Rhodothermus marinus: one gene and its partner. The protein of the gene in region 1 binds, or shares a complex with, the protein of each later gene. Links are inferred from orthologs where the notes say so. Each region holds a gene or a part of one and is shown on either strand. Other genes may lie near its edges. The genes, in order: metK and groL.

Region 1 (13,946 bases):
CGGGCATACGGCTTTCGGCCCACTCGATCCGCTTCCGGCCCGCTTCGGCCAGGCTCAGATCCCGCACCTTGTAGGCTCCTTCCTTGTAGTCCATCGTCCCGAATGCTTTGAGTGAATTCGTTTTCGGCCAGCCTCTTACGCCTCAGCCGCGGCTTCGGTCGCAATTTGTCCGAACTTCACGGTCGTTCCGGAAGAAACAGAACGGAGCGCGTCTGAACCCGCCCGTCCGCCTCCAGCCGGATCAGGTACATGCCAGCGGCCAGTCCTTCCGGACGGAACATGGCCACGTGGCTGCCTGCCGACAGCGTGGCATCCACGAGCCGGGCCACCTCGCGTCCCAGCAGGTCATAGACGACCAGCCGCACATGCCGGACGGCGTCCAGCGTGAAGGGAATCGAAGCCTGCCGGCGGAACGGATTCGGGAAAGGCGCCAGCAGTTGCGTCGCGTGGCGCGTGCGCAGCGCGGGATCGCGCGTGGCCTGCTCCAGCTCCAGTTTTTCGATCGTCCAGAAGGCACTTGGATCGGCCGCCGTGCAGCCAAAGGTAAACCGCAGCCACTGCTGGCTACCCGCCGCCTCCGAGAGATCGAACGTGTGCTGCATGCCCTCGGGCGGACTCGCCGCGCCAAAGGGACGCTTCGGGGTGCCGCCGCTTTCAGGCAACAGCACTTCCCAGGTGCGGCCGCCGTCGGCCGAACTTTCCAGATAGCCCTCGCAAGTCATTCCGAAATTGAACCGATGCGTCAGGTGCAGCCGCAGTCGATCGGCATTGGTGGCCAGCGACACGGGCAACAGCACCAGCGTCGTGTAGCCTTCCAATCGCCCATCCACGGTCCAGGCGGCGCCTCCCTGTCGCCAACCGGAGCCGGCCCGTGCCACCTGCAGCACGTCGGCCGTCGCCACACGCCCCACGTCCACCTCGTAGGTCTGCACCGGGGCCTGAAGCGGCTGGCGGAGTACCCAGCCGCCGGCCGTCTCGGCCTCCAGGTAGTACCGGAACCGCCCCGGCACGCCGTCCCAGGGAATTTGTCCCTCGAAGAGCGTGTCGTTGACAGGTTGAAACAGGGCCGTCGGGACGAATTGCCCGGCCTGCTCGTAGAAGGCCTGCACGCGCACCACCGAGTCGCCCCGGGCGACGGCCACCACCTGCAGCATTAGATGGTCGGTCTCAATGCGCACATCCTGGTTCGGATCGTGGCGCACCACCAGCCGAATGGCGTCCGGATCGACCAGCCCGCGGGCGCCCAGCCGGTCGATCAGCACGGCCAGGTGCGCCCCGTCGTAATAGTCCATGTCGGCCTGCAGGAGCGCCTGCGCCGCATCCCGGAACGTGGCCGGCGGACTCAGATACAGCGCGGCGGCCATCGCCAGCCGGTCGGTGACGGCCTTTCCGAGCACGTTCTGAATCTCCATGAGCACGGTCGTCCAGAGCAGCCCGTCTTCGTAGATGTTGCAGGACTGGCGGGGCGTGTCCTCCCGATCGCAGTTCGTGTCTTCCGGGTAGCGCCCGGTGAAGGCGATGTGCCGTCCTTCCCAGATCGTCCCGTCGCCGCTGTCCCAGCGAAAGACGAAGTCCCAGTCCGTGCGGCGCACCAGACCGGCTTCGACCAATCCGCGCACATAGGAGGCCGCCCAGTAGTCGGCCCACCCTTCGTGGAGCGCGCGCCCTTCGTTGTCGCCGAGTAAACCCGGCGCTGCGTCCTCCAGCAGCGCGTGCATGTACTCGTGCCAGATCACCGTGGCGTCCTCGGCATCGTCCACGCCACCATCGCCGAAAACGATCGCGTTCTGCGAGGGATAGAATTGCGAGTTGTCCTGCTGGCCGAAGCCGTGCGGGTTCACCCGGATCGGCGTGGCCAGCACCGCCGTGCCCAGATCGAGCTGCTGCACATAGCGCTGGCTGCGGTCGATTTGGTAGTAGGCCATGACGGCCTCGAAGTGGTCGTCAGCGCGGGTATACCGGAAGGCATCGGGCGTAGCCTCGGCCGGTGGGTCGTAGGGCGTGTCGGCAATGCCCGGAATGTCGCCGGTGATGCGCACGTAAGGACCCTCGAGCCGGTAGAGGCCATCCCCGCCCTGCGTGATGTCGGGAAGCGTGACGACCAGCCGCTCGGCGTTCAGCTCGGGCGTGTCGGCGTCGTCGTTGTCGGCGTAGGCGCCGCCGTAGGGGACGCCTGCCGTCGCCAGCGGATCGGGATCGAACACCATCCCCTCACCCGCGACCAGTCCCACCGGCAACGGTGCGGTAGGCGTCCACGCTGCCGTCGCCTTTGCCCGGGTCGCCTTCGCAGGCCGCTCCTGGACGGCCTGACTTCGCACGTGCAGCAACTCGCCGCTGCGGGCATCGACCAGCACGGCCCACTCGTCGGGCCGATCCTGCGGCCAGAGCACGAAGTGCCAGGCCAGGCGTGGCGGCTCCGCGGGCCATACGACCAGCTCCGGCGTGGTCGTCGGTGCCTCGGGCTGCGCCAGGCGGCGCCGCGCTTCGTTCAGCGCCGCGGTTGCCGAAAGCCGTGGCGTCGGATCAAAACGGGCGGCGTAGGCCTCCAGCCGGGGGTCGTAGCCGCTGAGCACCAGCGTAGGCCGGCCCTGGCGGTTCAGGTTGACCTGCACGTAGCGCCCGTAGACGGGAAGGCCGGCCAGCGTCTGGCGGAAGCGTACGTGCATGGCGTAGGGCGTGGTGCGCACGCGGTCCACGGCCAGCGTGCGGTCGGGCTGCCGCCAGCCGAAACGCACCGCCTCCATGCGGAGATAGGCGCGGGCGGTGGCATCTGCGCTTCCCTGCCAGGCCACCGGGGTGCGCACGCGGTAGCGCGCCTGCCAGCGTCCCGTAGTCGGATCGATGCGTCCTTCGGGAGTCGCCTTCGTGGCCGGAGCCTGCAACACCTCGCGCCGGGGTTGCGCCTGCAATCCGGAGACGCCCGCCTCCACCAGCAACGCGATCAGTACAATCGCCCGGAACCGGCCGTTCATCGAAAAGCCCGTGCACTTCGGTTCAGGCAAAAGGTAACAAAAAAAGGGCCGCCTCGCAGCGGCCCCTCGAAAAGCCTGTGCCGGCTTTGTCAGGCATAGCGTGAAACGGCCTGCTTGAGTTCTTCGACGCGGTCGAGCGCCTCCCACGGAAACTCCGGACGTCCGAAGTGGCCGTAGGCGGCCGTGGCCCGATAGCGCGGCTTGAGCAGATCCAGATCCCGGATGATCGCGGCCGGCCGCAGATCGAAGACCTCGCGCACGGCCTCCACCAGCACTGCATCGGGCACGACGCCCGTGCCGAACGTGTTCACGTCGATCGAGACCGGCTCGGCCAGACCGATCGCATAGGCAATCTGCACCTCCACCTCGTCGGCGAGTCCGGCGCCCACGATGTTTTTGGCCACGTAGCGGGCGGCGTAGGCACCCGAGCGGTCCACCTTGGACGGGTCCTTGCCGCTGAAGGCCCCACCGCCATGCGCCCCTTTGCCGCCGTAGGTGTCCACGATGATCTTGCGGCCGGTCAGCCCCGTGTCGCCGTGCGGCCCACCGATGACGAAGCGGCCGGTCGGGTTCACATGCAGGATAAGCCGGTCGTCCACCAGCTCGGGCGGGAGCACGCGCGGCAGCAGAATCTCCCGGATGTCTTCGCGAATGCGCTCCTGCGTGACGTCTTCGGCGTGCTGGGTCGAGACGACCACCGTGTGGATGCGCCGGGGTGTGCGTCGGTCGTCCTCGTACTCGACCGTCACCTGGCTTTTAGCATCCGGGCGCAGATACGGCATCAGGTGTGGCTCTTCCTTGCGGATGCGGGCCAGCTCACGCACGAGCCGATGCGCCAGCATGATCGGCAACGGCATCAGCTCGGGCGTCTCGCGGCAGGCGTAACCGAACATCATGCCCTGATCGCCCGCGCCCTGCTCGCCGGTGGGCGCCCCATCGACACCCTGACGGATGTCCGGGCTCTGCTCGTGGATGCTGGAGAGCACGCCGCAGCTGTCGGCATCGAAGCGAAGCCGCGGATCCGTGTAGCCGATTTCGCGGATGACGTCCCGGGCGATCTGCTGCACGTCGACGTGCGCGCGCGTGTAGACTTCCCCGGAAAGCACCACCAGTCCGGTGGTCACCAGCGTCTCCACGGCCACGCGGCTGTGCGGGTCCTGCGCCAGCATCGCGTCCAGAATGGCATCCGAGATCTGATCGGCGATCTTGTCCGGATGCCCTTCGGAGACCGACTCGGAAGTAAACAGGTAGGCCATCGAAGCTCCCTCAAAGGTTTAGCTGCAGCCAAATTCTTTTTAAAGCGAGCCGTTAACGCCCCGTTTGCTTACAGGGTTCAACGCTTTATGTGAAGAACGATTCCACGGAACCCCTTGATAAGGTTGCACGTTGGCGGGCTTCGTCTGCAGCACCACGTTGCCCCGCAAGCCGTGGTGTTGTATTTTGGGATGATTTACGAGCTACGGGCCTCGGCCCGCACACTCTCGACAGCAAAACCGCGGATCAACCAAGGAGGCGTAGCACTATGGCCACCAACGACATCGAAGCCAAGGTGAAAGCCATCATCGTGGAGAAGCTCGGCGTCGACGAGGCCGACATCACGCCGGAGGCTTCCTTCACGAACGACCTCGGGGCCGACTCGCTCGACACGGTCGAACTCATCATGGAATTTGAAAAAGAATTCGACATCACGATCCCCGACGAAGAGGCGGAGAAGATTGTGACGGTGGGCGACGCGATCAAGTACCTGAAGGAAAAGATCGGCCAGGCCTGATCGAGCCTCTGTTCCGAGCCCGGCGGCACCCGATTGCGCGATGCGCCGGGCTTTTCTGTACCTGTCCGAACCGGAAACGATCATGGCACAGCGACGACGCGTTGTGGTCACGGGCATGGGCGCCCTGACGCCCATCGGGCTGAACGTCCCGGACTTCTGGGAAGCGCTGCTGCAGGGCAAAAGCGGGGCGGCCCCCATCACCCGCTTCGATCCTACCCCGTTCGATACGCACTTCGCCTGCGAACTGAAGGGGTTCGATCCGCTGGACTACATGGACCGCAAAACGGCCCGGCGCCTGGACCCCTTCGCCCAGTACGCGCTGGTGGCCACCGACGAGGCGCTCCGGGATGCCGGACTGGATCCCGAAAAGCTCGCCGCTTCGGAAAAAGACCGGATCGGGGTGGTCTTCGGCAGCGGGATCGGCGGCATGCAGGTGTTTCAGGAGCAGACCGCCCAGTATCTGCAGCGGGGCGCGCGCTTCATCTCGCCGCTGTTCATTCCGATGCTCATTCCCGACATCTCGGCCGGTCACCTGGCCATCCGCTACGGCTTCCGCGGCCCCAACTACGCCGTCGTCTCCGCCTGCGCCACGGCCAACCACAACCTCGGCGACGCTTTTCTGCTCATTCAGCGGGGCATGGCCGACGTGGTGCTCTGCGGTGGCAGCGAGGCGCCCATCACCGAAATGGCACTGGGCGGCTTCAACGCGATGAAGGCGCTCTCCACCCGCAACGACGACCCGGCCCGGGCCAGCCGTCCCTTCGACGCCACCCGCGACGGGTTCGTCATGGGCGAAGGCGCCGGGGCGCTGGTGCTCGAAGAGCTGGAGCACGCGCGCCGACGCGGCGCCCGCATCTACGCCGAGGTGCTCGGCATCGGCATGTCGGCCGACGCCCACCACATCACCGCCCCGGATCCCGAAGGCGAAGGGGCGGTCCTGGCCATGCAGGCCCTGCTGCGCGACGCGAACCTCCGGCCCGAAGACGTTGACTACATCAATATGCACGGCACGTCCACCCCACTGGGCGACGTGGCCGAAACGAAGGCGATCAAGCGCGTCTTCGGCGAGCACGCCTACCGGATGAACGTGTCCTCAACGAAGAGCATGACGGGCCACCTGCTGGGCGCGGCCGGCGCCGTCGAGGCCATCGCCACGATCCTGGCCATCGTACACCAGACCGTACCGCCCACCATCAACTTCGAGCACCCCGATCCCGAATGCGACCTGAACTACACGTTCAACGCGCCGCAGCAGCGCCCCGTACGTGTGGCGATCAGCAACGCCTTCGGTTTCGGCGGGCACAACACGGCCGTGGCTTTCGGCCGCTACGAAGCATAGCCGTTACTTGAAGACGATTTCGTCGATCAGCGGCGCGCCCAGCGCTTCGTTCAGGCGGGCGCGCCACTGCTCCCGCTGCAGGTGCAGCGTATGGCGCCAGGCCGCCGAGGTCAGGCGCACGTAGAGTTTGCGATCGCGCACCCAGGCCGAATCCGTCACCCGATTGATCCGGGGGCCGGCCAGCGCCGCCCAGGTTTCGATGATGTGCACGGCGTCGATGCGCCCGCGCAGCCCCCATCGTTCGATGACTTCTTTTAAAATTTGTCCCAGCGGCTGTGGTCCGGATAGCATAGGCGGGTGCGGGGAAGAGTTTTTGCAATAAGGTAGCCGCCCGCATGGATTCTGTCCAGTCGAAAATGCAAAAAATCCGAGTTTGCCGTATGCGTCCCTTGCTGCTCTGCGCGTGGTTGCTGACCCTGGGCCCGGGACTGCTCGAAGCCCGGGCGCAGTCGGCCGACACGCTCCGTCTGACGCTGATTCAGACGCTGCAACGCGCGCTCGAAGTCAGCCCCGACCTGCAGGCCGTCGAAGCCCGACAGGATTTCGCCGAAGCCCGCTACGATCAGGCCCGCGCCAGCCGCTTCCTGACGCAGTTTCAGCTCCAGACCGCCCACGCTGTGGGGCCGGGCCTCAAGATCCCTGAAAACAACACCTTTTCCACCGAAGCCCTGTACCTGAATCCCGAGGTGCGCAACGACTGGCGCAACGTGCGGCCGTTCAACCAGCTCGAAATCCAGCTCATCCAGCCGCTGTGGACCTGGGGCGAACTCAGCGGCCAGATCCGGGCCGCCCGCTACGGCACCGAGGTCGAGGCCGCCGGCACGCGCCAGAAAGCGCTGGAAGTGGCTGCCCGCACCGGCGAGCTGTACTTCAGCCTTCAGCTCACCGAAGCGCTGCTCCGTCTGGCCCGCGAAACCGGCGAAATCCTGGACCGCGCCAAGGAAGAGGTGAACCGTCTGCTGCAGGAAGGCGACCCCACGGTGGACGACGCCGACCTGTTTCAGCTCCGCATCACCGAGCAGGAGTACCTGCAGCGTGTCGTCGAAGCCGAAGAGCGCCACCGGATCGCCCGCTCGGCGCTGGCCCGTCAGCTCCTGCTGCCCGATAGCGTGGTGATCGACCCGGCCGAAGGGCCGCTGGCGCCCCTTTCGTTCACGCTCCAGCCACTGGAAACCTACCTGGAACTGGCCGAAGCCAACCGCCCAGAGATCCAGCAGGCCCGGGCCGGACTGGCCGCCCGCGAAGCCCTCGTGGATGTGGCCCGCTCGGACTACTACCCGAAGCTGTTCCTGGGCATCTCCGGCCGCTGGACCTACACGGCCGGCCGCTACCGCCAGCCCAATCCGTACATCAGCGATCCCTACCTGGGCGAAAGCCTGCGGGCCGGGCTCGGCTTCCGGCTGAACCTGAACTTCGGCCAGACGCGCGCCCGCGTCGAGCAGGCCCGCGCCCAGCGCAACGAAGTGGCCTACCAGCTGGAAGCCGCCCGCCAGCTCGTGCGCTTCGAAGTCGAAGAAGCCTACCGCAACGTCCGGATCGCACAGGCGGCGCTGGAAGCCCGCGACCGGGCCCTGACCATCAGCAAGGAATGGCTGCGCACCGAACAGATCAACTTCGACCTGGACCTCGGCGACACCGAAAACCTCGTGCGGGCCGTCCGTGAAAACCTCGAACTGCAGGCGCGGTACTACGAAGCTGTCTACAATTACAACCGGGCCGTGCTGCGCCTGCAACGCGCCGTCGGTGTGCTCGACCTGAACGTGCGGCGCGGCACGCTTGTTGAATAAATTCGCAACACCTGATTCGCCAACAACCTGCTGCGATAATGAACACCCCGAAACTTCTCGTGCTGCTGCTGATCGGCCTGCTGCTCGGTAGCTTTTCCGTTGCCCGGGCGCAGTCCAGTCCCGAAGCGCAGAAACTCCGCCAACTGCTGGAGTCGCGCGACCGCCAGATCAAAGCGCTGCTCGACGCCGGTCCGCTGACGTCCGAACGCCGCGAGCAGCTCAAAGACCTGATCAACGGCGTCGTCGACTTCGAGACGATGGGCCGGCTGGCACTGGGTCCCTTCTGGAACGACCTGACCCCCGCGCAGCGACAGGAGTTCGTCGAGGTCTTCAGCGACATCGTGCGCGAGCAGTCGCTCTCGGACCTGGACATCTACCGTGCCCGCGTGCGCTACGACCGCGTCGAGGTGCAGGGCGACAGCGCCCGCGTCGTTACCACCGTCACCTACAAGGAAACGCCCACGCAGGTGGTCTATCTGTTCACGCGCCGCGACGGCCAGTGGAAGGCCTACGACATCATCATCGACGAGGTGAGCACCGTCGAAGGCTACGCCCGCTCCTTCCAGAGCGTGATCCGCAAGCGGGGCTTCGACGCGCTCATGAACAGCCTCCGGAAAAAGCAGGCCCAGCTGGCCCGCTCCAGTTCTTCGTAAAACGAAAATTTCAAATCTTTGCCGAAAACCCGGCGCCTTTCGTATCGTTGGGTTGAGACCCCGGGTCTTAACCTTAACGTAATGGCCGGTCCGCTTCAGGAGGGATACGTACTGCACACCTATGGCGCCGAGCGCTACGTGCGCCATGCGGTGGCTTCGGTAATCACGCTGCGGCGGCACGACCCGAACCGGCCGGTGGCGCTTTTCTGTCCGGACGAGCACCGGGCGCTGCTGGAACGGCACGGGCTGGATCGACTCTTTCAGGTGATCGCGCCGCTGCCCGAGGCGCATCGCTCCATCGTCGGTTTCAAACACCATCTACACCGGTTCATGCCCTTCGACCGGTGCCTGTTCGTCGATGCCGACATGATCTGGTGCCGCAATCCCGATCCGCTCTGGCAACAACTTGCGGCCTTTCCGTTCACGGCCACCGGCCTGGAGCGTGCCGACTTCTTTTTCGGCGGCCCCAAAGGCCTCGGCGTGGTACTCGATGTGCTGCTGGATCGCCGGCGCCGGACGCTGCGCCGCTTCGGCCTGACCTATCTGCCGCGCGTGCAGGCCGGAATGATCTACGCGCAGGATGCGACGCTGACGCGCACCGTCTGCGAACTGGCCTCGGAGTTTCTCGCCCGCCGCCACGAGACGCACTTCCGCAGCCGCCTCCACGAAGGCCGCAGCGAGGAATCCTGTGAGTGGAGCCTCGCCATGGCCATGAGTCGGCTGAACCTGCCCGTTTTCCCCTGGTTTGCCGGCCAGAACAGCCCGCAACTGGATTACATCGACGACCTGACCTCCCACGACCCCGACTTCAACCGGGTAACCTGCCGCTACTACACGGACCGCTTTGTGTATTCGCTTCGCGGGATTCCATCGCCGTTTCTGCGCCGGTTGCTGCTGAACCTGTTGACGCGCCTGCCGGGACGCGGCGACTACATGGAAGTGACGCCCTTTGCCCTGCACTTCGGCTGGCTGCACCAGAAGCAGCCGTTTTATGCCTTTGCCGAAAAAGTCTGGGCGGAGCTGACCCGCACGCCCGAAACGATCCCGCTACCGGACGGTGAGCAGATGCCAGAGCATGACGGTATGGCCGGTGTAGAGCCCCCGGCTCAGCCCGAACAGCACGGCAAGGAGTAGCCAGCATCCGGGGTGCAGCACGGCCAGCACCGCACGCAGCCAGCCCGGTCCTGCCACCACCTGCGCCACGTCGCGGAGCGTTCGCACCAGCGCCCAGCCTTCCACGAGCAGCCATAGCGCCAGCAGGACGTGCCCGGTCCCGGCATCCGGCTTCAGGCTGAGCGCGGCGATCATCAACAAAAAGAGCGGCCACCGGGGCATGTGCGCCAGCGTCCAGGCCTGCACGAAGCCGGTGCGCCGTCCCCATCGGCTGAGCAGTCGCACCCCCAGCGCCCAGCCTCCCAGCAGCACGAGACTCCCCGGCACCACGAGGAGCAGCACAGAGGGCGTCCGAACAGCTTCAACGATCGGCGTTGCCAGTTCCGGCGGAAGCAGTCCGACCAGCCAGGCGGCGGCCGGACTTTCCCGAAGCATCGCGGCCGTGACGGCCAGCGTGACGCCCAGCGCCACCCCTTCGGCCAGTCCCAGCACGCTCAGCGCCCCCGTCGGAAGATCACGGCCGTACTGCACAGCCTCGGCATAGAAGCCGTGTGCCCGGAAGTAACGCGCTCCCAGCAACCGAAACAGCGGCGAGAGCCGGTAGCTCAGCACCAGCAGTACGATCGGCACCCATCCGACCAGCACCGCCCAGGGCCAGGAATCCGACGGAGAACGCCCGGCCGGAAAGGCAAAGACCGTTTGCGTTCCCGCAAATACGCCACGCACCACATCAAGCGCCGGTCGCGCCCGCCCCTGCTGATCGTGCAGGCCATAGGCTTCCACAAACGGGCGATCCAGGTGCAGCGCTGGCCGCCGACGCTCGACATCCTGCCAGCGGTAGACGAACACCCACCCCTCAAAAGCCCCCTGCAGACGGTTCAGATGATGCTCCAGATAGCGCGCCTGCCATTCGGGCGAGTGCGGCACGCGCAGGCCACGGAGCGTATCGGCCCGGACCCAGGTGCCCAGCCGCCCGAGTCCGACAGGCACCGTCGGATGCGCCTGCTGCCAGCGCCGGAGCAGTTGCAGGGGATCTGCGGCATCGCGCGCGTCCAGCAGCACAAAATCCACCGCCTTCCCGCACCGATCGCCCTCGATGAAGCGCGTCTCGTAGTACACCTGCAGGTCCGGACGCGCCCGTCGCACGTCATCCCGCAGCGACTCGAAGTAGGCGCAGGCTTCCGGATCGGCCGTGTCGGCCAGCCGGGCCAGCCCGACGGCCCGCACCGAGGGGTGCCCGGCAATCTGCGCCAGCAGCCTGCGCAGCATTTCCCGGGCTTCAGGCCAACGCCGTCGAAGTTGCCGGGCCGGCTCTTCCGTGATCGGTAGCTCAACGAAAAGCGCAAGCCCCAGCGAGTCGGCCGCCGTCAGCAACCACGCCGGCACCGAATCCGTCTCCAGCCGCAGCGCTTCGGCGCCAGTCTGTCGGATGTGCTGCCACTGGTGCAGTGCCTGCACCGTGTCGTCCGGAAGCCGCCACACCAGCCCCCACGTCTGGGCCCTTACGCCTGAAAGTCCGGATATTCCGAGCAAGATCAGGAGCCCGATAGCCAAAGCTTTAGAAATAATGACAGAAAAAATGTTTGGCTTCAAGGTTACAAATTCGTTATCCGGGCGCTTGCCGTTTCAACACGTGCATTGTATCTTAAGGCGCATTCAGCGCCGTTCCCGGAAAATACGGCACAATCCTTTCTTCTCGAAACAGCGATCCCGTTATCTAAAACCAAACCGTACCATCGCCATGAGACACGCAGCTTTACTGCTGACCGCCCTCTTTTTTGTGACCGCTGCAAAGGCGCAGGTCCCCTCGCCGGTTACGTTTGAACTGGGTCCCCGCGTCGGTTATGACATCGGGGGAGATGTAGAAGAGGCCTTTGTGGGCGTCGATGCCCGGCTGGGCGTCATGGTCCTGCCCATCGACTTCCAGGCCACGTTCGACTACTACTTCATGGAAGAAAATGTAACGTTCTGGCAACTGGGTCTGAATGCCCTGCTGGGCTTCGGGCCGGGTCTTGTCTTTACGCCCTATGTGGGGGCCGGCCTGGGTATTGCTCGTACGTCGGTCAGTGCCGACCTGGGCGACTTCGGCGAATTCAGCGCCAGCGATACCGACACCGGCATCAATCTGATCGGCGGTGCCCGCTTCGGCGTTGGTCCGATTCGGCCCTTCGTACAGGCGCAGGTTACCGTCCTGGGCGATGTCGATCTGGTGACGATCGCCGGCGGGTTGCTGTTCAAATTCGGGCCCTGAGCCTAAACGGATCGTTTCGGAGCAAAACCAGAAAGGGCCGCGTCTGACTGGACGCGGCCCTTTTCTGTTAGCAGCCTCATCGGCCGCCCGCTGAACCACAACCCCTGCAGGTCGGGGCAACCTGCAGTGTACGGACCGTGCTCGTCGGTCCGGTGGTGGGGTGCTGCGCACCCGCCACCCGTCGGGCTGGCCGTCCGGGTCCGGCCCGGCCTCGGCCACCGCAATGCACGGGCAATCTCGGAAACGTCGGTGTCATCTGTATGTCACCGATGTCGCGGGCGAGGCGACCGATCACGCGGCCGCATCAGTCCAGCATCTTGCGCAAAAAAGCCGGCGTGTCCGGATTGTCCTTCCGGATACGTTCGCCCCGCTCCCGGAGTTCGTCCGCCTGCAGCCGGCGGATGTTTCCCAGGCGTTCCCCTTCGGCCGGCGTCGTGCCCGGAATGACGCGCCGTTCGAAAGCCGGCGTGTCGAGCCGCTTCAGATTCTCCTCGCCTTTGTAGTTGATGTACGGGTCTTCGGGCTCGAGCGGGACGGTCCGGCGACGTCCCACCGTCTCCGGCCGCTGCTCGCGGTCGAAGCCGGTGGCGATGACCGTCACGCGCAGATCGTCGCCCATGTTATCGTCGATCACCGTACCGAAGATGACCTCCACGTCCTCGCCGGCTTCCTGCTGGATGATACGAACGGCCGTGGTGGCCTCCCGGATACCCAGCGACCGGCCGGCCGTGATGTTGACCAGCACGTTCCGGGCTCCGGCGATCGATAGCCCGTCCAGCAGCGGGCTCGAAATGGCCGCAATGGCCGCCTTTTCGGCCCGGTTCTCGCCCGAGGCCACCGCCGAGCCCATGATCGCCGTGCCCCCGTTCTGCATGGTAGTCTTCACATCGGCGAAGTCTAGGTTGATCAGGCCGTGCACGGTGATCAGATCGCTGATGCCGCGCGTGGCGTTGTAGAGCACCTCGTCGGCCTTCGCAAAAGCTTCCAGCAGCGTGGTATTCTCGTCGGAAATGTCGAGCAGGCGCTCGTTCGGGATGACGATCAGCGTATCGACGTTTTCCTTGAGCAGGGCAATACCGTCGAGGGCGGCCTTCATGCGCTTGGGCCCCTCGCACTCGAAGGGTTTCGTGACGATGGCCACCGTCAGGATGCCCAGCTTCCGGGCGATGGCGGCCACCACGGGCGCACCGCCGGTACCCGTGCCGCCGCCCATGCCGGCCGTGATGAAGACCATGTCATAGCCTTTGAGCGCCTGTTCGATCTCCTCACGGCTTTCCTCGACAGCCTGCGCGCCGACGGCAGGTCGGGCGCCGGCACCCAGGCCCTTGGTCAGATTGCGTCCGACCTGAATCTTCACGGGCGCCTTGTTGGCGGCCAGCGCCTGGGCATCCGTGTTGATCGCGATGAAATCGACACCCTGGATGCCCCGCTCCAGCATGTTGTTGATGGCGTTGCCGCCACCACCGCCGATCCCGACGACACAGATCTTCGCTTCCGGATGCGCCGAGTCGTCGAACGCGAAGCGCGAACTGATGGACTGTTCCATGACTCCCCTCAATTTTTGGTTGTGGTTCAGCTTGTTTATTCCTCAGGCGCCGGGGCGAGCATCCCCGTCGCCATCGTGCCCCGACTACAGTTCGTTGAACCAGGCCTTCATGCGGCTGGCGATCTTGCGCAACAGCATTTCACCCGGCATCGATTCGCCAGCACTCCGGGCGTGGACCTCCTGGCTCAGACCGGGCGACCCGATCAGTTCGGGTCGCAGGCCGTAGAGGACCAGCCCCACGGCCGTGGAAAACTTCGGATCGCTCACCTCGGCCACCATGCCGCCCGAAATCCCCATGGGCGAACCGATCCGGGCTTCCATGCCGAGCACGTCGGCCGCCAGTTCGGCCGTGCCCGGAATGAGCGCGCCGCCGCCGGTGAGCACCACACCGGCCGCCAGATGCCGCGCATACCCGCTCCGCTTGATCTCGATGGCCGCAATCTCCAGAATTTCCTCCATGCGCGGCTGAATGATCTGCGCCAGCGTGCTTCGGCTGATGCGCTTTTCAGGTCGC
Region 2 (16,258 bases), 860 kb from region 1 along the record:
AGCTCGCGTCGGGCCACAGCTTCGGGGTCTTCGCCGGGGCGATCCAGCTTGCCGGCCGGCACCTCCAGAAAGAAGCGGCGGGGCGGATAGCGAAACTGCCGCACCAGTACGGTGGTGCCGTCCGGAAACAGCGGCACCACGGCCGAGGCGCCCGGATGATCGATCCACTCGCGCACCGAAAGGCGGCCGTCCGGCAATGCCACCTCGTCTCGATATACCTTGAGCAGGCGTCCATTGAAAACCTGCTCGGATTTCAGCGTCCGTTCTTCGGCCATGCGTGGCGTCCGGTCTGTCAACGACTCGGCCCAAACTACGACGACCGGACCTCCGCCGTGCCGGTTCAGACGATTTTCTTTCAAAAATCGAAGCGCCTACGCCACGGTGACGGCTGTGCCGCTTACGCTGACCATGAGCATGTTGCCGCCCCCACCGATCTGGATCGTCTCGTAGTCGATGTCGATCCCCACGATCGCGTTGGCGCCGAGCTGACGGGCTTCTTCTTCCATTTCGGCGAAAGCCAGTTCGCGCGCTTTACGCAGCTCTTTCTCGTAGGCGGCCGAGCGCCCGCCGATGATGTCGCGGATGCCGGCGAACAGATCCCGGAAAACGTTGGCGCCCAGAATGGCTTCGCCGGTTACGATTCCGTGATACTTCGTGATGCGGCGTCCTTCGATGGAGGAAGTCGTACTTTTGAGCATGGTTTTGCCCGGTCTGGTTTTATCAATGGTCCTGACAGATCAGAAATGCACTGGCGGCCACCAGCGCGGCGGTTTCGGCGCGGAGGCGCCGCGCGCCCAGCGACACCGTCTGGAAGCCGGCCGCTTCGGCCTGAAGGACTTCGTCGTTGGTGAAGCCACCTTCAGGACCGACGAGCACGAGCGCATCGCCGATCGGCTGGCGAAGCAGTTCGTGCAGGGGACGACGGGGGCGGTCGGGCTGCTCGTGACAGAGCAGGCGAAGCGCGGCCGGATCGTGCAGCACCTCCGCGAACGGTCGGGGTGCATGCAGCAGGGGCAGGCGGCTACGTCCACACTGTTTCATTGCGGCGATGAGCAGGCGGCGGGCCCGCTCCAGACGAAAGTGCGTGCGCTCGGTGCGGGCCGTCAGCAGCGGCACGATGGCCGAAACGCCCAGCTCGACGGCTTTTTCCAGGAAGGTTTCGAAGCGGGCGGTCTGCTTGAGCAGCGCCAGCCCGACGGTCAGGTGGTAGGGCGGCTCGCCGACGTCGCGGCGCGTTTCCAGCACACGGCCCCACACGCCGTGGCGGTCCACCTGCTCCAGGCACAGACGGTACCAGCCGCCCGCGCCGTCCACGACGATCACTTCATCGCCCGGACGGTGGCGCAACACACGCACGGCGTGGTGGGCCTCGTCTTCGGGCAACCGGACCCACTCGTCGCGGAAGGCCTCCGGAGGCGCGTAGAAGGTGGTGATCATGGAATTACAGGGCAAACACCAGTTGCAGATGAAGCCGGCCGTCCAGCAGCGGCTCGTCCGGGTTCAGCGCGTAGCTCAGGTTGAGCAGCCCCGCGCCGGTCTGAAGCTGAAGGCCCAGTCCGTAGCCCGGATGCCAGTCCGCGCGGGAAGGCGTACCGGGCAGGGGCGGGGTGGCTACGTAGCCCAGATCCAGAAACCCAAAAATAAAAGTCGGCGGTGTTAACAGGTAGCGGATTTCGGCCAGCAGGCGGACGGTCCGGTGACCCACAAACTGCTCCTCATTGTAGCCGCGCAGCGAGCGGGCGCCGCCCAGGCGATAGAGATCCGCCACGTCGTACCGATCGGCGCGGAGCAGGGCCAGCTCGCCGCCGCCGACGAGCACGAGTCGGTCGGCCAGGGGGCTGTAGAGGCGCAGCGTGGCTTCAAGACGATCCTGGCGAATGCGCTCACGAGCCCGGCTTGTGTCACCGTCGGCTACCTGAAGGGAGCTTCGGATTTTGCGGCCGCGCTCGGCCCGGACCGTCAGCGTCAGCCCCTGGCGCGGTGCGAGCGGGTGATCCAGTTGCTCCCAGCGCAGCCCAACGCCAAACAGCGTGGCCATCCCCCGGGTGATGCGCTGCTGTCCACCTTCCAGGCGCAGGCCGGCGGGACCGGGGCGGGTGGTCTCGCGCCGCAAGGATCCTGTTAGCTGCAGGCCGGACGGAAAGCGGTAGCCCAGCACCAGCCGGAAATCCTGACGGTTGTAGGTGGAATCCTGCTGGCGTCCGGCAAAACCCAGCCGGAGCGAAAAGGCAGTGCCCAGCAGGAACGGATCGGCGACCTCCAGCCGAAAGCGACTGACGCGGCCGGGCAGCCGCTCCAACTGCACGTCCAGTTCGCGGCCTTCGCCGAAAAGATGGCGAAGCTGCAGGTGGCCGCTGCCCACCAAGCCCCCGGCACCTGCGCCGGGTGGCTGGTAGCCCAGCACCAGGTCGAACGACCCGGGCGAGGCTTCTTCCAGTGGAAAGACCAGCGCGGCCGTGGTGTCGCCGCTCAGGTACAGCTCCGGCGGATCGACGCGGCGAAACAGGCCCGTGGCGGCCAGTCGCTCTGCCATGAGCTCCGGATTGAAAGTGCGTAGCCTGCGGCCGATCTGCAGGTTCAGCATCCGGGCGACAAAGTCCGGACGAGTGCGTCGGGTGCCCCGCAGCACAATGCGGTCCAGGTACAGGCGGGGTCCGGGTTCCACGACAAGGGCCAGCAGCAACCGATCAGGATGGGCGGGATCCTGGTCGAGCTGGCGAATGATGACACGGGCCAGCGGATAGCCCGCCTCCGCATAGCGACGGGCGATGGCTTCCAGTCCGGCCTGCAGTCGCTCGGCGGTCAGCCGATCCCCTGGCCGGAACGGCAGCGTGGCCTGCACTACGTTAGCCGAGAGCGGTCCGCTGTCGAGGATACGGATGGTACCCAGCCTGAACGAAGCAGCGGCCTGGGACACACTGTCGGAAAGTGGGAGGGACTGAGCGTAAAGCAGTCGGCTCGTGCCGAACCCGACCAGCAGGCCGACGTACACCAGGCACCTGCCTGCAAACCGCCGGAAGTTGTCCATGAGCCGCCGCGCTTCGTCCAGGTCGTATCTGGGCCGTCTGACGCCCGCCCTTCGCGAGACGTTTCACGGGCTGATTGACTGGTATCGCCGGCACGCGCGCGATCTGCCCTGGCGGCGCACGCGGGACCCCTACCGCATCTGGGTGGCAGAGGTGATGCTGCAGCAGACGCGCGTCGACCAGGCCGGCCCGTACTACGAGCGCTTCCTCAGCGCCTTTCCCACCGTCGAAGCGCTGGCGGCCGCTTCGCTCGACGACGTGCTGCGCTGCTGGGAGGGGCTGGGCTATTACGCGCGGGCCCGCAACCTGCACCGGGCAGCACGCCAGCTCGTCGCGGAGCATGGCGGCCGGTTGCCGACCACCTACGAGGCGCTGCGTCGGTTGCCGGGCGTCGGACCCTATACGGCGGCCGCCGTGGCTTCCATCGCCTTCGGGGAGCCTCGCGCCGTGCTCGACGGCAACGTGATCCGGGTGCTGACGCGCGTGCTGGCCGTGGCGGACGACGCCAGGGCCTCGGCCACGCGTCGGGCGCTGCAGGAGGTGGCCGACGCGCTGATCTCGGCCGAGGAGCCCGGGACGTTCAACCAGGCGCTGATGGAACTGGGGGCCACCGTCTGTACGCCCGTGCAGCCGCGTTGCAGCGAGTGTCCGCTCCGTGAGGTGTGCCGGGCGTGGGCAATGGGCGATCCGATGGCCTTTCCGGTGCAGACGCCGCGCGCTCCGGTGCCGCATTACGAAGTGGCCCTGGGGCTACTGTTCAACGAAGAAGGTGCCGTGCTCATCCAGCGCCGGCCGGAAGACGGGCTGCTGGGCGGGCTGTGGGAGTTTCCGGGGGGCAAGCGCGAGCCGGGCGAGTCGCTCGAAGCCGCCTGCGCCCGCGAGTTGCATGAAGAACTGGGCGTGCGCGTGGCGGTGGGGCCCTGTCTGGCCACGGTGCGCCATGCCTATACCCACTTCCGAGTGACGCTGTATGCATTCCCCTGCACGCTTCTGGAAGGCATGCCGCGCTCCCGGGCCGGATTGCCGCTACGCTGGGTGCCGCTGAACGAACTGGACCACTACGCATTTCCCCGCGCCAACCGCCGCCTGATCGAACTGCTCAAGCAGCGCCGCCTCCAGCCCGATCTTTTCGGACAGCATCCTGTGCGGTAAAATGGGATCGTCGATTCGCAGGTGCAGGGTATATGGATGGCCGATCGGGACACCTGTAGCCATGCGGTTCGCCTTTTTCCGGTAAGAGCATGCAACCATTGGCGAACGGTTTAGTATGCTTTTGCTGTAGCGCAGCCCGAGCGGAGTGATGAACCTGCTGGAAATCCTTCTGTTGATTTTTATCACGTACGGCCTGCTGGCCGCAGGGCGCAAGAAGACAAAAAAGCGGCCGGTACAGACGGCCCCGCCACGCGATCCGGCCCTGGAGGAGGCGTTGCGTGAGATTCGCGAAGCCCTGCGCTGGCCGGAGCCCGAGACGAAGCGGGAAGCGCGGGCGTCCGCGGACGAGGAGTTTCACAGCCTGGAGCAGACGCGCACGCTGGAAAGTCGGAAGCCCGAATTTCGCAGCCTGGAGGCGCCTCCGCTGGAGACTTCGTTCAGCAGCGTGCCGGAACCCGACGAAAGTCCCCTGTCGGACGCCGAGCCCGCCCGGGGTCAGGAACGGGCGCGTTTCTGGCTCGGACGCCTGCGGCAGCGCGAGGGCGTCCGCGAGGCCATCGTGCTGGCCGAACTGCTGGGACCGCCCCGGGCGCGGCGTCCCTGGCGGCCCCGGATCGGCTCAGATCACCTCGGATGAAGCCGACGCGTCTTCTTCGCTCGGGCCTTTCTTGAACGTGGCGGCCCCGATGACGCCGCCGATCAGTCCGATCAGGCCGCCGATTACCGCGCCGATCAGCAGACCGAGCGGGCCGGTTAACATGCGGACGACACGCACGGTCATTTCCGCCTGTTCGGGCGGCATCTGGCTCAACTGGCCGCTGGCCTCCATGGCGGCGATCGGGTCGGGCAGCACGCCGATGCGGATCAGCAGAATGCTCAGCACGCCACTGGTCAGGGCGGCCACAATGCCAGCCAGGAGGCCCATCACGGCACCCTGGCCACCGGGAAGCGTCACCCGGTAGGTGTTCGTGTAATGCCAGACGGCCAGCATCCCGGCTCCGATGTACAGCAGGCAGGCCAGGCAGCCGCCAACGACCGGAATCTGGGCAATCAGCACGTTGGCGATGCCTACGACCGCACCGCCCAGCAGGATGGAAGGGAGCTTCTCTTGCATAAGCCGTTATCTGTTTGGTTGATGAACAGTTGCACAAAAGATCAGGCCGGACAGGGTTGGGTTTTCCGGGGCGCATAGCGCAGCGTTGCTGCGAGGAGCAGTCCGGCTCCCAGCCCGAACCAGAGGCCGGTGAGCGTGCGACTGAGTGGCGTGTTGTGCCAGAGGTGCACCAGCTGCAGGCTCCAGTCCAGCGCCGGAGGCAAGAGCGCCCCGCTCAGTATCAGGGGCGCCCGCCGGTAAATCCACCATGCTCCGGCGCCAAGCAGTGGAAGTAGCAGCGATCCCAGAAAAAGGCCGGTATAGATCCCGTAGCAGCGCTGGCAGACGGCCAGCTGAACCCCGTCGATCCAGAACGAACGGTCGGGCAGTTGGTGACACACCGGCGCAAAGGCCGCCATGAGCAACGTCCGCACTGAGGGCGGCACGAACGGCGGCAGCGAGACCAGCAGCAGAAGCAGACCGGTGACGCCGGCCGCCAGCAGGGGAACGCGGGACGATTGTAACGCCATGGTTATAAAATTGAAGGATAAACCCTGTGTCCTTTAAAGCTACACATTCTGGCCGTTCTATGCCAGTTTGTTTTGAGATTTCTTCACGGACGGCAGGAACTCGCCCGAAAAACGATCGGTTGAAGGCTTAGCACTCTCGAAATGAGAGTGCTAACAAATCTTGATCAATCCTTAAAAAATCTGATCGGGGTTGCTTCATCCACCAACCGTAAAAAACCATGGAGGTGCGCGATATGGCGAAGGTTAAAATTAAGCCGCTGAGCGATCGGGTGGTGATCAAGCCGGAGCCGCCGGAGGAGAAGACCGAAAGCGGTCTGTACATTCCGGACACGGCCAAGGAGAAACCGCAGCGGGGTACGGTGATCGCCGTCGGTCCCGGGCGTGTGGAGAACGGGACCAAGATCGAGATGAGCGTGAAGGAGGGCGACAAGGTGCTTTACGGCAAGTATGCCGGCACCGAGATCACGATCGACGGCGAGGAGTACCTCATCATGCGGGAGACCGACATCCTGGGCATCATCGAAGAGGAGAAGTAAGCGCTGCGAGTCGTTCGTGGCGCTTTTTTCGTGACCCGTGGTCCGGAAACCGGTGAGCTGAAAACAAACCTGGAGGGAAAACTATGGCTGCGAAGCAGATTACGTTCAATTCGGATGCGCGCATGGCGCTGAAGCGGGGCGTCGACAAGCTGGCCGATGCTGTAAAGGTGACGCTGGGGCCGAAGGGCCGCAACGTGATCATCGAGAAGAAGTTTGGCGCCCCGACCGTCACGAAGGACGGCGTGACGGTGGCCAAGGAAATCGAGCTGGAGGACAAGCTGGAGAACGTCGGTGCCCAGATGGTCAAGGAGGTCGCCTCGAAGACGAGCGATGTGGCGGGTGACGGTACGACGACGGCGACCGTCCTGGCTCAGGCCATCCTGACGGCCGGTCTGAAGAGCGTCACGGCCGGTGCGAACCCGATGGACCTGAAGCGGGGCATCGACAAGGCCGTGGAGGTGGTCGTGGCCGAGCTGCGCAAGATGAGCCAGGAGGTGCAGGACAAGAACCGCATTGCGCAGGTGGCCACGATCTCGGCCAACGGCGACAAGGCCATCGGGCAGCTCATCGCCGACGCGTTCGAGAAGGTCGGCAAGGACGGCGTCATCACGGTCGAGGAGGCCAAGGGCACCGAGACGACGCTCGAGGTCGTCGAGGGTATGCAGTTCGACCGGGGGTACCTCTCGCCCTACTTCGTGACGAACCCCGACACGATGGAGGCCGTCCTGGAGGACGCCTACATCCTGATTCATGACAAGAAGATCTCGGCGATGAAGGACCTGCTGCCGATTCTGGAGAAGGTGGTCCAGACCGGCCGGCCGCTCCTGATCATCGCCGAGGATGTGGAGGGCGAGGCGCTGGCGACCCTGGTCGTCAACAAGCTGCGCGGCGTGCTGAAGGTGGCGGCCGTCAAGGCGCCGGGCTTCGGCGATCGCCGCAAGGCCATGCTGGAAGACATCGCCATCCTGACCGGCGGTACGGTTATCTCTGAGGAGAAGGGTTACCGGCTGGAGAACGCCACGCTGGACTACCTGGGCCAGGCCGAGCGGATCATCGTCGACAAGGACAACACGACGATCGTCGGCGGCAAGGGCGATCCGGCTCAGATCAAGGCCCGCGCCAACCAGATCCGGCAGCAGATCGAGGAGACCACCAGCGACTACGACCGCGAGAAGCTGCAGGAGCGGTTGGCGAAGCTGGCCGGTGGCGTGGCGGTGCTGAAGATCGGTGCGGCCACCGAGCCCGAAATGAAGGAGAAGAAGGCCCGCGTCGAGGACGCGCTGCACGCGACGCGTGCCGCCGTCGAAGAGGGCATCGTGCCGGGTGGTGGTGTGGCCTACATCCGGGCCATTGCGGCGCTCGACAAGGTCGAGGTGGAAAACGAGGACCAGAAGATCGGCGTGCAGATCGTCCAGCGGGCGCTGGAAGAGCCGCTCCGGCAGATTGCTGCGAACGCGGGCTGGGAAGGCTCGATCGTCGTCCAGCGCGTCAAGGAAGGTCAGGGCGACTTCGGCTTCAACGCCCAGACCGAAGAGTTCGGTAACCTGCTGGAGCAGGGCGTGATCGACCCGACGAAGGTCGCGCGCACGGCGCTGGAGAACGCCGCCTCGGTGGCCGGCCTGCTGCTGACCACGGAGGCCGTCGTGGCCGAAAAGCCGGAGAAGGAAAAGGCTGCGGCGCCGAGCCCCGGCGACATGGACTTCTAAGCGCGCCCTGACACACCCCCGCAACCCCGAAGCGGGGCTGCCACACCGGCAGCCCCGCTTTTTTGTTGCCGATGATGTCCCACAAAATACTGGAGCGAACCAACTACGCGCGCCTGTGGTCAGGCACGAAGCGAAGGGCTTTTCTGCGTAGCGCCACTCTGGATGGCGCCGCCGTGCACAGAAGTTATCCAAAAAAAATAGTTTCAAAGAAGTTCGCGATTTCGACCTGTAACCCTTTATAGCGTTTCGGTGAGGTTTATAGTTTGAAGCACGACCAACGCGCTCGTAGTCAGGCACGGAGCGAAGCGAAGTGCCGTTTCAGGTAACGCCACTTCGGCTGGCGCCTTCGTGGCTTACTACAAACGCGTGCATCTGACATGCAACGCAAAGCACTGGCTTAGCAGATCTCCCCCTCGTTTTTCGGATAAGTTCTAGTCAGGCACGGAGCGCAGCGAAGTGCCGTCGCGTGCTACCGGCGCTTGTGTGTGCAGTGCGTTCACGAGCGCACCGGAGCCGACAGGCGGCGGCTTTCCAGGCGAATCGCCTCGGCACCGAAGAGGCGCAGCGTCTGCTGCATCAGCGTATCGTTGAGCTCGACCAGGCAGCGCCGGCTCAGCAGCCGCTGGCGGCCGCCCGGCAGCTCGGGGCTGAGCAGGTCGAAGTACAGTTTGCAGCGACCCGTGTGCTCGCGGCAGAGCGCGTGGAAGCGGTCGAGTTGTTCGGGCCGCACCTGTTCCAGATCGAGCTGCACCACCAGCGCCTCGACCAGTTCGTCGCGCACCTTCCACATGGGCCACAGTTCGTCCACCAGGATCTTGACGCTTCCGCCACGCACTTCCACCTGGCCTTCGACCAGCACGACGGCGTCCACTTCCAGGTAGGGCATGACGCGCTCCAGCACCGAGGAGAAGATGACCAGCTCGCCCTGACCGGTGAAGTCTTCGATCGAGGCAAAGGCGAGCGGCCGGCCGTTGCGCCCGATCCGCCGCTGCACCTCGGTGATGATGCCGCAGATGCGGTGGCGCGGGCGTGCGGGACGGTACGCATGGCCGTTCGCCGTTCCGTTTGCGTGTCCGTTGGCCGAGCCGTTGCGGGGCACGTCCGCCTCCTCCAGCGTGCGCGACAGCTCGGCCAGCGTGGTGGTGGCAAAGGCATTGACCTCGGCGCGATAGGCTTCGAGCGGGTGCCCCGTCACGTAAAAGCCGATCAGCTCGCGTTCTTCCTTCAGGCAGCGGGCGCGCGACCAGGGCGGCACCACCGGCAGGTTGGGCGGCGGCAGGGCCGTGCGCGTGCCGCTTTCGCCAAAGAGCGAGGCCTGTCCGGCCATCCGGTCGGCCTGTACTTTCTGGGCATACTGCACGGCCAGGTCGATCGCCTCGACGAGCTGGGCCCGGTGCCCTTCCAGTTCGTCGAGCGCACCGGCGCGCGCCAGCGACTCGAGCACCTTTTTGTTGACGACGCGCAGGTCCAGGTGGCGCACCAGATCGAAGATGGTCTGAAACGGGCCGTGCTTTTCGCGGACTTTGAGAATGGCCTCGATGGCGCCCAGCCCCACGCCCTTGATGGCACCCAGACCGAAGCGAATGCGACCGTCTTCGACGGTGAAGTGCGCCTGGCTCCGGTTGATCGAGGGCGGCAACAGCTCCAGCCCCATGCGGCGGGCTTCGTCGAGCACCACGGCCAGCTTTTTCGTGTCGCCCATTTCGCTGGTCATCGCCGCCGCCATGAACTCGGCCGGGTAGTTGGCCTTCAGATAGGCCGTCTGATAGGCCACGATGGAGTAGGCCGCCGAGTGCGACTTGTTGAACCCGTACCCGGCAAACTTCTCCATCATGTCGAAAATTTCGTCGGCTTTTTCGGTAGAAATGCCGTGCAGACGCGCCGCCCCTTCGCGGAAGATTTCACGCTGGCGTTTCATTTCTTCAGCCCGCTTCTTTCCCATAGCCCGGCGTAGCAGGTCGGCCTGGCCGAGGGTGTAGCCGGCGATGACGCGGGCCATTTCCATAACCTGTTCCTGGTAGACCGGAATGCCGTAGGTGTTTTTCAGGACGGGTTCGAGCAGGGGATGGGGGTACTCGACGGGTTCGAGGCCGTGCTTGCGGGCGATGTAGTTGGGGATCAGATCCATGGGGCCCGGCCGGTAGAGCGCGTTCATCGCGATCAGGTCGTCGATCGACGTGGGCTTGAGCTTGCGCATCCATTCGCGCATGCCCTCGGATTCAAACTGGAAGATGGCGACCGTCTCGCCGCGCTGGAACAGCTCGAACGTCTTCGGATCGTCGAGCGGGATCTGATCCAGGTCGATCTCAACGCCGTGGTTTTCTTTGATGAGCTGGAGCGCGTCGTTCAGGATGGTGAGCGTCTTCAGCCCGAGGAAATCCATTTTGAGGAGCCCGAACTCCTCGATCCACTTGCCGTCGTACTGGGTGGTGACCGTGTCGTTGTCTTTGCCTTTGGCGACGGCCACGGGCACGTAGTCGCTCACGCGGCCGGGCGCGATGATGACGCCGGCCGCATGCACGCCGGTGTGGCGCACCGAGCCTTCGAGCACCTCGGCATAGTGGAGCAGTTTGCGGATCTGGGGATCGTTGCTTTCCTTGAGGGCGCGGAGTTCGGGCACCTCTTCGTAGGCCTGGGCCAGCGTGACCTTGGGCCCGTCGGGGATGAGCTTGGCGATGCGGTCGGCTTCGGCCAGCGGGATCCCCAGCACGCGGGCCACGTCGCGAATGGCCATCTTGGCGCCCATCGTGCCGAAGGTGATGATCTGGCAGACGTTCTCCCGGCCGTACTTCTGCACGACGTAGTCGATGACCTTGCCGCGGCCGCGGTCGTCGAAGTCGATGTCGATGTCGGGCATCGAGACGCGCTCGGGGTTCAGGAAGCGCTCGAAGAGCAGGTCGTACTTGAGCGGGTCGATGTTCGTGATGCCCAGGCAGTAGGCCACGGCGCTACCGGCCGCCGAACCGCGTCCGGGACCGACGCGCACGCCGAGCCGACGGGCGGCCGTGGTGAAGTCCTGCACGATCAGGAAGTAGCCGGCAAAGCCCATCTTCTTGATAATGGCCAATTCGTGCTCCAGCCGCTCGACCACGTCGTGCGGGAGCGGATCGCCGTAGCGACGGCGGGCCCCCTCGAAGACCAGATCCCGCAGGTAGGCATCCATGTCGCCGTTGTACTCGGGCGGGATCGGGTAATGCGGCATGAGCAGCTTGCCGGTGGGAAGCTGGAAGCGGCATTTGTCGGCCACCTCGCCGGTGTTGGCCATCATCTCGTCGACCAGGCGCGGCTCGATGTCGGACAGCAGCGCCTGGCGCATCTCGGCCGGACTTTTCAGGTAGAACTGGTCGTTGTCGAAGCGCAGCCGGCTCGGATCCGACATGTCCTTGCCCGTCTGCAGGCAGAGCAGCACGTCGTGCGGTTCGAAGTCGGTGCGATCGACGTAGTGCACGTCGTTCGTCGCGATCACCTTGACGCCGTATTCCTGCGCCCACCGGAGCAGAATGGCATTGACTTTCTTCTGCTCGGGCAGCCCGTGATCCTGAATCTCGATGTAATAGTCCTCGCCGAACAGCTCCAGATACCACTCGAAAAGTTTGCGGGCGGCCTCTTCGCCTTTGTGCAGGATCGTCTGCGGAATCTCGCCCTGCAGGCAGCAGGTGGTGGCGATCAGCCCTTCGTGGTATTGCGTCAGCAGCTCGTGGTCGATACGGGGCTTGTAATAGTAACCCTCCAGGTAGGAGAGCGAGGAGAGCTTGATCAGGTTGCGGTAGCCGGTTTCGTTTTTGGCGAGCAGCACCTGATGGTAGCGGGTGCGCTCGTTGCGGTCGTGGCGACTGGCGGGCGTCAGGTAAAACTCACAGCCGATGATCGGCTGGATGCCGATCTTTTCGGCGGTGCGATAGAACTCCGGCACGCCGAACAGATTGCCGTGGTCGGTGATGGCGACGGCTTCGATCTCGTATTCGGCAGCCCGTTCCAGCAGTGTCTGAATGCGGGCGGCGCCGTCAAGGAGCGAATACTGGGTGTGGCAGTGCAGATGGCTGAAGCGATGCATAGGGGCTTGCGTGAACGGGTTGGCGGACCACCGGCTGCTGTAAGGAACGAAGTGGCTCGCTCGGATTCAAGAGCCGGAAGGCGAATCTTTGAGGCAAATGGAGACGTTGAGGAGGAAGCCGAATCAGGTAATGATCATGCGCATCGGTATTCTGTACCTGGACGATCGTCATCTGGAAGATCTACTGCTGGTGCAGCGGCTGGCGCGGGTGCTGAAGCAGCTTCCCGCACCGATGGTGCTGGTGCACGGCAGCGGCGGACGGGCCGAGCAGCTGCTGGAGGCCGAGGGCTACATGCCTGAACGCCGGGAGGGGGTGCTGGTGGTCCGGAGTGCGCACGAACGCGGGCTGGTCGAACGCGGCATCCGGGAAACGAATCAGCGGCTGGTGGCCGGCCTGAACGAACTCTTGATTCCGGCCGTGGGCATTCAGGGAAGCGATCGCGGCCTGCTCCGGCGCACGGCCTCCGGCGCGTTGCAGGTGGGACGTACGGCGTGGCTGGCGCAGCTGCTCCGGCAGGGCGTCTGGCCCGTCGTGTCCACGCTGGTGGCCACGGAAACCGAGCAGATCGTCGAGGCAGCGGCGGCCGAGGTGCTGGGCGCGCTGGCCGGAGGCTGCATGTCGGAGGTCGTAATCGCACTGCTGCGCAATGAACTCGAAGAACCTATAGGTAAAGTGCTTAAAAATAAGCGCATTGATTTCTGGATCGGACAACTGGAGGAACTTCCGGAAGCGGTGAAACGGGGAGTTTTTCAGGGAAACAACGCGCTTTCTTCTTGACACAGTACGAGCCGTGTGTTAAGTTGGGACACAAATAACACCGCACTCATGCACGCATGGGTGCTCGTTCCCTGAAACCAAAACCGAAGGAGGTCCCCTATGAGCCGCTTCGATCAACTCCGCGATCTTGTCCTGGGCCTGGAGCAGGATTTCAAAAAGTTCTACGAAAAGGGCAACAAGGCCGCCGGCACGCGCATCCGTAAGGCGATGCAGGAACTGAAAAAGCTGGCGCAGGAGATCCGCGTAGAAGTTCAGGAGAAAAAGAAGGCCATGTAACGGATGCGCCTTTCCTTTTGTACTGTTGCTTCGTAAAAAGGCTATGCTTCGAGCATAGCCTTTTTTGTTGGATACAGGTGCAGGAGGTGTTCAGATATGTTTCTTAAAAACAGGTGGATAATTTTTCTTGTCGTCGGGCTGATCTCAGGGAATGCACTGGCTCAGGAGGCCGATACGGCGCAGGTTGTCTGGAAGAAAAGCCTGAGCACGCGCCTTTCGGCCACGCAGGCGGCTTTCAGCAACTGGGCCGAGGGTGGTCTGAACGCGCTGGCGCTCTCGGGCGCCGTCAACGGTACGTTCGAGCGGATTTCGCCGTCGTGGCGGCAGCTCTACGACGTGCGGTTGACGCTGGGCGTGGTCAAACAGGACACGCTGGAGCTGCGCAAGGCCGAAGACCTGATCCGGCTGGCCGCCTCGCTCCAGTACCGGGGCGACGGCTTTTTCAGCCTGTTCAACCCAACGATGTCGGCCGATCTGCGCACGCAGTTCGCTCCGGGCTACAATTACACCAAGAATCCGTTCGGCGACGGGCGGAAGCCTCCGGTCAAGGTGTCGGATCTGCTCTCGCCGGCCATTCTCAACCAGGCGCTGGGTCTCACCTATCAGCCGGACGGCTGGTTTCGGCAGCGGCTGGGCGTGGGCGCCAAGGAAACGATCGTGCTGATCGAGCGCCTGCGCACGCTCTATGGCCTGGAGCCGGACCAGGCCGTGCGCTTCGAGGTGGGCGTCGAGTCGCGCACGGAGCTGGACCGGGAGCTGTTCGAAAACGTGCGGCTGAAGTCGCGCCTGGGGCTTTTTGCGGCCTTCAACAAGCCGGACCTGCCCGACATGCTCTGGGAAAATCTGCTGGAGATGCAGGTCAATAGCTGGCTGGGCACCAGCCTGGAAGTGGTGGCGCTCTACGATCGCGACGTGAGCAGCGAAGTCCAGCTCAAGGAGGTGTTCTCGCTGGGAATCACGATCAAGTTGCTCTGAGCGGACATCCATGTAAATGCCGCGCGGGCAAGCGCAGGGGATTGCAGGCTGCGGCCTGGTCTATGCCGGGTTGGGCGTAGCGCTCTGGCCACTGCCTGTGCTGGGGCTGCTGCACGTGGAGTCGGCCGCGCTGGTGGCGCTGGTGGCCTTTTTCGTGGCGGGCTGGTGGGCATGGGGGCATTTCAGGCGGGGTGGTCGTCTGGCGGACGTGTTGCACCGGCAGCTCCTTTTGCTCCTGATTCCCTGGGTCCTGCTTTCGCTGACGGTGCTCTGGCGGCCCAACTGCGATTACCTTCGCGGCCTGGTGTTTTTCCTGCTGTTTCCGCCCGCAAGTGTCGTGCTGGCCGTGGCGCTGGCCGAGGCGCTGCACGGTGCGGGCGTGCAGCACGGCCGCCGCTGGCTGGTCGGGATCGGGCTGGGTCTGTGCACGTTGCCGGTCGCCTACGATCTGCTACTTCATCCGCAGCTCTACACGTACAACCACGTCTTCGGGGGCGTGCTCGGGCCGCTCTACGACGAAGATCCGGCGCTGCGTCCGGGGCTGTTGAGTTTCCGGGCGCTGACGTTGCTCTGGGCCCTGTGGCTGGCGCTGGTGGCCCGTTTTCACCGGACGCCCCGGTTGCTCCGGCCCGGATGGTGGCCGGCGCTGGGGGGCGTCACGTCGTTGCTGGGCGCCTTTTACCTGCTGGCCGTGCCGCTGGGGTTCAACACGTCCACGGCCGCGTTGAAGCGCGCGCTGCCCGGTCGCGCCGTGCAGGGGGCGGTAACGCTGCACTACGATCCTCGGTGGCTGACGCCGGAGGAAGCGGAGCTGCGGGCGCTTCGGGCCGCCTACGACTACGAGCGGCTGGCCCGGCGTCTGGGCATTGCGGCGCCCGAGCCCGTACAGGTGTTCGTCTTTGGCGATCCGGAGCAGCGCGCTCGATTGACCGGGGCGCGTTACACGAGCGTGGCGTTGGTCTGGCTGGAAAGGCCGCAGGTGCATCTGCTGCTGGATCGCTTCGATCGGAGCATTACGCACGAGCTGGCGCATGTGCTCGTGCGCGGCTGGGGGATTCCCCGGCTGGGCATTTCGCCACGGATCGGCCTGGTCGAGGGGCTGGCGGTGGCCGTAGAGCCGCCGGACGGACGGCCGACGCCGCACGAGCAGGCGGCCGTGGCCGCCACGCTGGCCCGGGATCGCAACGCATCGCTTACCGAGCAGGTGGCGGCACTGCTCAGCCCCTGGAGGTTCTGGACGAGCCGCAGTGCCGTGGCCTACACGCTGACCGGCTCGTTCGTGCGCTATCTGCTCGATCGCTACGGGCCGGAACCGCTGCGTCAGGTGTACGGAGGGTGGTCGTTTCGGGCGGCTTACGGCCGCACGCGCGACAGCCTGCTGGCCGACTGGGAACGGTTCCTTTTCCGCATACCCTATGTGGACCGCAGCGCCTACGCGTTCATGAAGCGGCGCTTTGGTGTGCTGTCGCTGTTCGAGCGACGCTGCCCGCACTACGTGCCGGCGCACGCGCGCCTGTACGAGGCGGCCCGTTGGGCGCTCGTGCGGGGCGACACGCTCCGGGCCGAGGCGTTGCTGACACAGGCGCTTCGCCAGAAGCCCGACTTTCTTCCGGCGCTGGAGCGCTGGGCGCATCTGCAGTTGCTCCGGGGCCGTGCCGATACGGTCCGGGTGCGGCTGGCCGGAGCCGACACGACGCAGGCGCTGCGCCTTCGGCTGCACCGGGCCGACGCGCTGGCGCTTACCGGGGCGGTCGATTCGGCGCGGGCGTCGTATCGAACGCTCTACCGCGCCTGGCCGTCGTACGATCTGAGCGGACGCGGTGCCCTTGCGCTGCGCTACGCGGTGACGGCCCGGCCGGATTCGCTCCGGCACCTGCTGCGCCGGCTCGAAAATCCCCGGGAGCGCTGCAACATCGGCCTGCTGAACGTATCTTGGGCGCAGGCGCTACCGCCGGGCTGGGACGCGACGCTCCGCCGGGCGGTGCAGTGGTGGCGGCTGGGGTGCGTGGATGATTCTCTGAACGCGATCGCAGACGGTCGGGCGCTGGTCGCTTCTTTACGGCAGGCCGGCGCTTTCAATGCGGCCGCCTGCGTGCAGGAGACGATCGCATGGCTTACATGGCTGCGCAACG

Evidence for each region.
Region 2: the proteins of metK (region 1) and groL are in contact, whole or in part, in a cryo-EM structure (PDB 8P4O), measured with the Escherichia coli proteins. The link is inferred for Rhodothermus marinus from one-to-one orthologs.

Annotation. Positions count from the first base shown.
Region 1 is NZ_AP019797.1:3,289,851-3,303,796, forward strand. The notes cover bases 2,146-4,997. They hold metK (methionine adenosyltransferase), read right to left. Parts: upstream 4,229-4,997; coding sequence 3,062-4,228; downstream 2,146-3,061. Other genes in these bases: GYH26_RS14415 (T9SS type A sorting domain-containing protein), read right to left, coding at 2,146-2,972; GYH26_RS14425 (acyl carrier protein), read left to right, coding at 4,495-4,743; fabF (beta-ketoacyl-ACP synthase II), read left to right, coding at 4,784-4,997. Outside these bases: GYH26_RS14410 (adenosylhomocysteinase), read right to left, coding at 1-94; more of GYH26_RS14415, read right to left, coding at 177-2,145; more of fabF, read left to right, coding at 4,998-6,082; GYH26_RS14435 (DUF721 domain-containing protein), read right to left, coding at 6,086-6,373; GYH26_RS14440 (TolC family protein), read left to right, coding at 6,463-7,869; GYH26_RS14445 (MlaC/ttg2D family ABC transporter substrate-binding protein), read left to right, coding at 7,908-8,522; GYH26_RS14450 (hypothetical protein), read left to right, coding at 8,604-9,656; GYH26_RS14455 (hypothetical protein), read right to left, coding at 9,570-11,189; GYH26_RS14460 (outer membrane protein), read left to right, coding at 11,377-11,886; cell division protein FtsZ, read right to left, coding at 12,191-13,432; cell division protein FtsA, read right to left, coding at 13,517-13,946. UniProt on the Escherichia coli protein: Catalyzes the formation of S-adenosylmethionine (AdoMet) from methionine and ATP.
Region 2 is NZ_AP019797.1:2,426,699-2,442,956, reverse strand. What follows is about bases 5,746-8,731. They hold groL (chaperonin GroEL), read left to right. Parts: upstream 5,746-6,420; coding sequence 6,421-8,043; downstream 8,044-8,731. Other genes in these bases: dnaE (DNA polymerase III subunit alpha), read right to left, coding at 8,540-8,731; groES (co-chaperone GroES), read left to right, coding at 6,020-6,337; GYH26_RS10510 (DUF2085 domain-containing protein), read right to left, coding at 5,746-5,801. Outside these bases: GYH26_RS10545 (NUDIX domain-containing protein), read right to left, coding at 1-275; GYH26_RS10540 (heavy metal-binding domain-containing protein), read right to left, coding at 372-698; GYH26_RS10535 (RsmE family RNA methyltransferase), read right to left, coding at 721-1,437; GYH26_RS10530 (BamA/OMP85 family outer membrane protein), read right to left, coding at 1,442-3,028; mutY (A/G-specific adenine glycosylase), read left to right, coding at 3,027-4,178; GYH26_RS10520 (hypothetical protein), read left to right, coding at 4,327-4,815; GYH26_RS10515 (hypothetical protein), read right to left, coding at 4,798-5,292; more of GYH26_RS10510, read right to left, coding at 5,334-5,745; more of dnaE, read right to left, coding at 8,732-12,097; GYH26_RS10490 (hypothetical protein), read left to right, coding at 12,234-12,875; GYH26_RS10485 (histone H1), read left to right, coding at 12,975-13,151; GYH26_RS10480 (DUF3078 domain-containing protein), read left to right, coding at 13,248-14,126; GYH26_RS10475 (tetratricopeptide repeat protein), read left to right, coding at 14,143-16,258.